DNA from 2 places in the Lysobacter sp. P5_B12 genome. Region 2 is predicted to be linked to the other one. Evidence: predicted binding sites of a transcription regulator. Region 2 holds the regulator's gene; the other holds the start of a gene.
The links. Region 2 encodes HrcA, which represses chaperone genes, less so after heat shock. Its sites were predicted from a motif close to TTNGCACTCNNNNNNNNNGAGTGCNAA; they were not measured.
Positions count from the first base shown of each region.

Region 1: groES (co-chaperone GroES) is a predicted target of HrcA. The motif match lies at 2,070-2,096, and genes of this name have one in related genera.

Region 1 covers NZ_JBFULG010000005.1:44,275-47,684, reverse strand. Annotated here, with positions in the region: gene AC1DOM_RS09520 (protein-disulfide reductase DsbD) at 1-693, opposite strand, end outside; gene cutA (divalent-cation tolerance protein CutA) at 712-1,038, opposite strand; gene AC1DOM_RS09510 (helix-turn-helix transcriptional regulator) at 1,103-1,531, opposite strand; gene groES (co-chaperone GroES) at 2,145-2,432, shown strand; gene groL (chaperonin GroEL) at 2,489-3,410, shown strand, end outside.
Region 2 covers NZ_JBFULG010000004.1:107,862-111,271, forward strand. Annotated here, with positions in the region: gene recN (DNA repair protein RecN) at 1-1,572, opposite strand, end outside; gene hrcA (heat-inducible transcriptional repressor HrcA) at 1,654-2,709, shown strand; gene grpE (nucleotide exchange factor GrpE) at 2,796-3,299, shown strand; gene dnaK (molecular chaperone DnaK) at 3,406-3,410, shown strand, end outside.

The DNA.
Region 1 (3,410 bases), on a different contig from region 2:
GTGCTCATCGCGATGTTGTTTGCCCGGCGGCCATTGCGGCGCGCGCAGCGTGATGCCGTCGCCGTCGAACTTCAGTTGCGTCTTGTCGCGATACAGGTAATAGCCCGGCGCCGGCGCGAAGCGCACGAGCAGTGCGTTGCCGCCATTAGCGATCGCCTCGATCTGGAAAGCCTGTTGTTCCGGCAACGGTTCGCCCTTGTCGCCGCGCAACGGCAGCAATCCACCGGTCGCGGGCGCATCGAGCAGGCTGCCGGCTTGCGAAGGCAGCGCCACCTGCACGGTGCGCATCTGCGGCGGATAACACACGCCGGCATCGGCGCAACCCTGGTACTTCACCTTCAACGTCACCGATCGCGCATCGGCGGACGGCGTGCCGACGACCTTCGCCTCCAGCAAGGTGCGATAGGTTTCGACATCGCCGAAGAATTCGTCGTGCTTGTGCTTGCCGGGCGGCATCTGCAACGACGCGCCTGCGAAGTCGGCCGATTCCACCGACGTGCGATGGCGATAGAGGTAGTAACCCGGCGCGATCTTCCAGGTCAGTGCGATGGAATCGCGCGAGGCCGCCTTGGCGTCGAACGCGAAGGCCTGGTCGACCGGCAGCAGGTCTCTCTCATCGACGGCATTCGCCGCCAGCGACACCGTTCCCATGAGCAGGGCAAGCAAAGCCGTCGCGGCGCGTCGGAAGAACATCGTCATGAAGTGTGGTCGTCAGGCTGGGACGGAAGGATCGGTTTCGCGCGCGATCCATTGCAGGTACGCGGGCAGGCCGCCGGCTTCGACCGCCAGCACTTCCGGGAGTTCGTAGGGGTGCAGCGCAACGATGCGTTCCTGCAGCGCGGGCATGCGCACGCGCGTGGTCTTGGCCAGGAGCAGCACTTCGGCGGCGTGTTCGACCTTGCCCTGCCAGCGATACGTGGATTGCATGCCCGGCAGGAGATTCACGCACGCGGCCAAGCGCTCTTCGACCAACGCATCGGCGATGCGTTGCGCAGTGTCGAGATCCGGACAGGTGGTGATGCAGAGCAGAGCGTTCACGACGGGCGCCGAAACGGGGGCGCCATAGCGTACTCGCGTCCCGCGGCCGGGCTAAGTGCCGACGTCAGTCCAGGCTGTCGTAATACGCGTCGCTGGTCATCAGCGATTTCGCACGCGGGCGGCCCGTGCGCTGGCTGGCGAGTTCTTCCATCAGTTCGACCAGCGCCAGGCGCGCGCGCACCGGGGCTTCGCGGAAGGCCACGAGCAGGCGTTGTTCGAGCGAGTCGTCGACGAGCAGGGCATCGACCGCCGCCACCGAGTCGAGCACCGTTTCGCGCGAGGGCGCCATCTGGCCGCGGCCCGTGGCCAGCCATTCGAACTGCACGCCGGTCACCATCGCGATTTCGCGCAGGTGCTTGACGCTCGGATTCTTGCCTTGCGGCGCTTCCCAGTGACTCACGGCGCTACGTTGCACGCCCACCGCCTGCGCGAGTTGGGTTTGCGACATGGCGGCGTGGCGGCGCGCTAGCCGGATGCGTTGCTGGGAAGTCATGATGGGCTACGTAGAAAAATCCGTGCCAAGTGAAGGCGTGTCCGCACGTTACACACGGCAACTGCCGGTATGAAGCGACAATGTTACCGCTGTTCACCCCGTGAATGATAATGGCAGCAACCTGTCTACTTTTGGTAGCGGGAGTGAGCCGGGCACTGGAACACAGGCTGTAAATACTGGTTTTAGCTACCAACAAGCACCGTTTCACGGCCGCCACCACCCTTCACAACGGCGACGAAGTCCGCAATTCTCCACTCCGTCGAAAGGAACTTTTCGATCAGGCAACGGACTGGGGGTGGAGGACGGCGAGGGATCGCCCGCCACGGACTCGGCAACTCCCGACCCCAGGGCGCGCACGGCCACGTGCGCGCCCTTTTTTCCGGGCCACGTCTCCGCGGAACCCCTCCTCCGCCCTTCCCCCCTGCGCCAAGCGGGGGAGGGGTTCCTTCATTCGAATACGCACGCGCCCTTGAAAGCCCGGGGCCGCACCCCGATTAGAGTCGCCGACCCGCACCGCGGGCTTCATTTGCGCGAATTCTTGGCACTCGTTTCCAGCGACTGCTAGAATTTGCGGCCTTTCACCAACCGCATCAAGCACTTGCGAGGGTTGTCAATGAACATCAAGCCGCTGTACGACCGCGTGGTCATCAAGCGCATGGAAGAAGAAAAGCTGTCGGCCGGCGGGATCGTGATCCCGGATTCGGCCACCGAGAAGCCGATCAAGGGCGAAGTCGTCGCCGTCGGCGAAGGCAAGGTCCTGGACAACGGTTCGGTGCGCAGCCCGAAGGTCAAGGCCGGCGACAAGGTGCTCTTCGGCAAGTACAGCGGCACCGAAGTGAAGCTCGATGGCACCGAATACCTCGTGGTGAAGGAAGACGACATCCTCGCCGTCCTCGGCTGAGTCTCGCCCTTCGCATCCAAACGTACACAAGCAACTTTCTACTGAGGTAATCCGCAATGGCTGCCAAGGAAATTCGTTTCGGTGAGGACGCGCGCGCCAAGATGGTGCGCGGCGTCAACGTGCTCGCCAATGCCGTCAAGGCCACCCTGGGCCCGAAGGGCCGCAACGTCGTGCTCGAGAAGAGCTTCGGCGCCCCCACGATCACCAAGGACGGCGTGTCCGTCGCCAAGGAGATCGAGCTGTCCGACAAGTTCGAGAACATGGGCGCGCAGATGGTGAAGGAAGTCGCGTCCAGGACGTCCGACAACGCCGGCGACGGCACCACCACCGCGACCGTGCTCGCGCAGGCGCTGATCCGTGAAGGCATGAAGGCGGTCGCCGCCGGCATGAACCCGATGGACCTCAAGCGCGGCATCGACAAGGCCGTGACCGCGGCCGTCGCCGAGCTGAAGAACATCAGCAAGCCGACCGCCGACGACAAGGCGATCGCGCAGGTCGGCACGATCTCGGCCAACTCGGACGAGTCGATCGGCAACATCATCGCCGAAGCGATGAAGAAGGTCGGCAAGGAAGGCGTCATCACGGTCGAAGAAGGTTCGGGCCTGGAAAACGAGCTCGACGTCGTCGAAGGCATGCAGTTCGACCGCGGCTACCTCTCGCCGTACTTCATCAACAACCAGCAGTCGATGTCGGCCGAGCTGGATGATCCCTTCATCCTGCTGCACGACAAGAAGATCTCCAACGTGCGCGACCTGCTGCCCGTGCTGGAAGGCGTGGCGAAGGCCGGCAAGCCGCTGCTCATCGTCGCCGAGGAAGTCGAAGGCGAAGCGCTGGCAACGCTGGTGGTCAACACCATCCGCGGCATCGTGAAGGTCTGCGCCGTCAAGGCCCCGGGCTTCGGCGATCGTCGCAAGGCGATGCTGGAAGACATGGCCGTCCTCACCGGCGGCACCGTGATCTCCGAGGAAGTCGGCCTCT
Region 2 (3,410 bases):
CGCTTCGAGTTTGCGCACCGCGCTCTGGGTCATGCCTTCGCTGGCGGCCTTGCTGACGCGGTAGTGCGCATGGCCCTGGGCCGCGACCTGGGGCAGGTGGGTCACGCACAGCGCCTGGCGCTTGCCGCCCAGGGCGCGCAATTTCTGGCCCACGATGTCGGCCACGGCGCCGCCGATGCCCGAATCCACTTCGTCGAAGACCATCGTCGGCACCGCGTCCAGGCCCAGTGCGGCGACTTCGATGGCGAGCGAGATGCGCGAGAGTTCGCCGCCCGAGGCGACCTTGCGCAGCGCGCGCGCCGGTTGGCCGGGGTTGGCGGCGACGAGGAATTCGACGCGCTCGGCGCCTTGCGGATCCGGATCGGCGGCGGCGTTGGGTTCGATCGCGACGGAGAAGCCGCCACCGCCCATGCCCAGTTCGCCGATGAGCGTGGTGGTCGCTTTCGACAGCGCATCGGCGGCTTTCGTGCGCGCCTTGGTCAGCGCGGTCGCGGCGGTTTGCCACGCGGCGCGTGCGCTTTCGATTTCGCCATCGAGCGCGCGCACGCGTTCTTCCGAACCTTGCAACGCGGCGACTTCGGCTTCGATGGCATCGCGTTGCGACGCCAGTGCCTCCGGCGGAACACGGTGCTTGCGCGCCAGGTCGTGCAACTGCACGAGTTTGCGATCCAGCGTGTCGAACGCCGCGGGATCGATGTCGAGGTCGGCGCGCACGCGTTCGAGCAGGGAGGCCGCTTCGTCGATCTGGATGGCGGCGATCTCGAGCATCCCGTCGATTTCGGCCAGGCGCGGTTCGTGTTCGGCCTGGCGCGCGAGTTCGTTGCGCACCTGCTGCAATTGCCGACCGAGCGAGGGGCCGTCGTCGCCGCCGAGGCTCGCACCGGCGCCATCGCACGCGGCGATCAGGCCGGCGGCGTGCGCGTGGCGTTTGTGCGAGGCGATCAGTTCGGCGAATGCGTCGGGTTCGATTGCGTCGCGACGCAATTCGGCGAGCTGGTGTTCGAGGAAGTTGATGCGATCGCCGGGGTCGCCGCGCTGCGACAGGGCGTCGCGTTCGCGCACCAGGGCGGTCCACTTGCGCGCCGCAGCCTGGACGTCGGACAGCTTGCCCTCGTTGCGCCCGAAGGCGTCGAGCAGCGCGAGCTGGCTGCCGCGCGACATCAGGGCCTGGTGTTCGTGTTGCCCGTGGATTTCGACGAGCAGGCCCGCCAGTTCGCCCAATTGCGCGATCGTCGCCGGGCGCCCGTTGATCCAGGCCTTCGAACCGCCGTCGGCGCGCAGGGTGCGGCGCAGTTGGCAGGCCTGTCCGTCGTCGTCGAGTTCCTGTTCGCGCAACCACGCGGCGGCGTCGGGGGCATCGTCGAGTGCGAAGACGGCGATCAATTCGGCGCGTTGCGCCCCGTGCCGGACCACGCCGGCGTCGGCGCGCGCGCCGGAGAGGAAACCGAGCGCGTCGACGAGCAGCGATTTGCCGGCGCCGGTTTCGCCGGAAATCACGGTGAGGCCTGGGCCGAAATCGAGTTCGGCGGCGCGGACGACCGCGAAGTCCTGGATGGCGAGGTGCGTGAGCATGGCGTTAGCGTAAACGGTCTTTCGTCTCGCCCGAAGAGATTGCCGGTTGCGCGGGGTGCGCGGCGGGCTTATACCGACCGCATGGCCTCCCGTCCCTCCGATGTCGACCTCGATCCGCGCGCACGCCAGTTGCTGCGCACGCTGATCGCGCGCTACATCCGCGACGGCGAGCCAGTCGGTTCGCAAACCCTGGCGCGCCACGCGGGCCTGGACATCAGCCCGGCCACGATCCGCAACATCCTCTCCGACCTGGAAGAAGGCGGGCTGCTGACCTCGCCGCACACCTCCGCCGGGCGTATCCCGACCACGCAGGGCTACCGCGTGTTCGTCGACTCGCTGGTGCAGGTCAAGCCACTGCCCGAAGGGGAATTGGTCCGCCTGCGGCAGGAGCTGCCGGTGGGGTCGGGGACGCAGGCGCTGCTGGGCAGCGCATCGGAACTGTTGTCGGCGATGACGCATTTCGTCGGCGTGGTCGGCGTGCCGCGGCGCGAGCAGTTCGCCTTCCGCCACATCGACTTCGTCGCACTCGAAGCCAACCGCGTGCTCGCGATCGTGGTCTTCGCCGACAACGACGTGCAGAACCGCATCCTGCAAACGCGCCGGACCTGGGATGCCAGCGAGCTCGAACGCGTCGCCAACTACCTCAACCAGCATTTCGCCGGCCGCCCGCTGCAGGACATCCGCGCCACGCTCGTGCATGAATTGCGCGCGGCGCGCATGGAAATGGAAACGCTGATGGCGCACACGGTCGAGCTGGCCGAACAGGCGCTCGCGCCGGACCTGGGCGACGACGTCGTGCTTGCCGGCCAGACGCGCCTGATGGGCGTGCAGGACCTGTCCGACCTGGACCGCCTGCGCGATCTGTTCGAGGCCTTCTCCCGCAAGCGCGAGATCCTGCAGTTGCTCGAACGCACCGCGCGCGCGCCCGGGGTGCGCGTGTTCATCGGCGAGGAAAGCGGGGTCGCGCCACTGGAATCGGTCTCGCTGGTCACCGCGCCCTACGCCGCGGGGGGCCGCGTCCTGGGCGTGCTGGGCGTGATCGGCCCCACGCGCATGGCCTACGACCGCGTGATCCCGGTGGTCCAGGCGGCCGCGGGCGTGCTCGGCAAGGCGCTGGAGTCGAACTCGGGCGGATAGTCGCCCCCGGGGCTTGAAAGCCGGTCGGTCCGGCCGCATCGCTGAGACCACGGGTGGCGAGGACGCCGCCGAACGGACCGATTCGCATGATCCAGGAACCCCAGGATGCAGACGCCGCCCTCGACGGCGAGGACGCATCGCACGACCAGATCGAAGCCCTGCGGGGCGAGATCGAACAACTCCGCGCCGAGCAACTGCGCGAGCGCGCCGACCTCGACAACCAGCGCAAGCGCCTTGCCCGCGACGTGGAAATGGCGCGCAAGTTCGCCAACGAACGCCTGCTTTCCGAGCTGCTGCCGCTGTTCGACAGCATGGAAGCGGGCCTGGCGGCGGCCGAGAAGGCCGACCCGCTGCGCGAGGGCCTGGAGCTCACGCTCCGCCAACTGCACCGCATCGCCGAGTCCAACGGCCTGCTCGAAGTGGCCCCGCATCCCGGGGAGAGCTTCGATCCGGATCGCCACCAGGCCATGAGCATGGTCGAGGCGGGCGCGTTGCCCCCGGGCAGCGTCGTGCAGGTCTTCCAGAAGGGCTACGTGCTGAACGAGCGCCTGTTGCGCCCGGCACTGGTGGTCGTGGCGAAGCACGACTGAACGGTTAATCCCGCGGCCTCTTGAAGCAGCCGCGTGGAACCTTATTTCCCAAGCATTCCGGCGTACCGCGCCGACAAAAATTCATAAAGTTTCGGAGGGAGACAACATGGG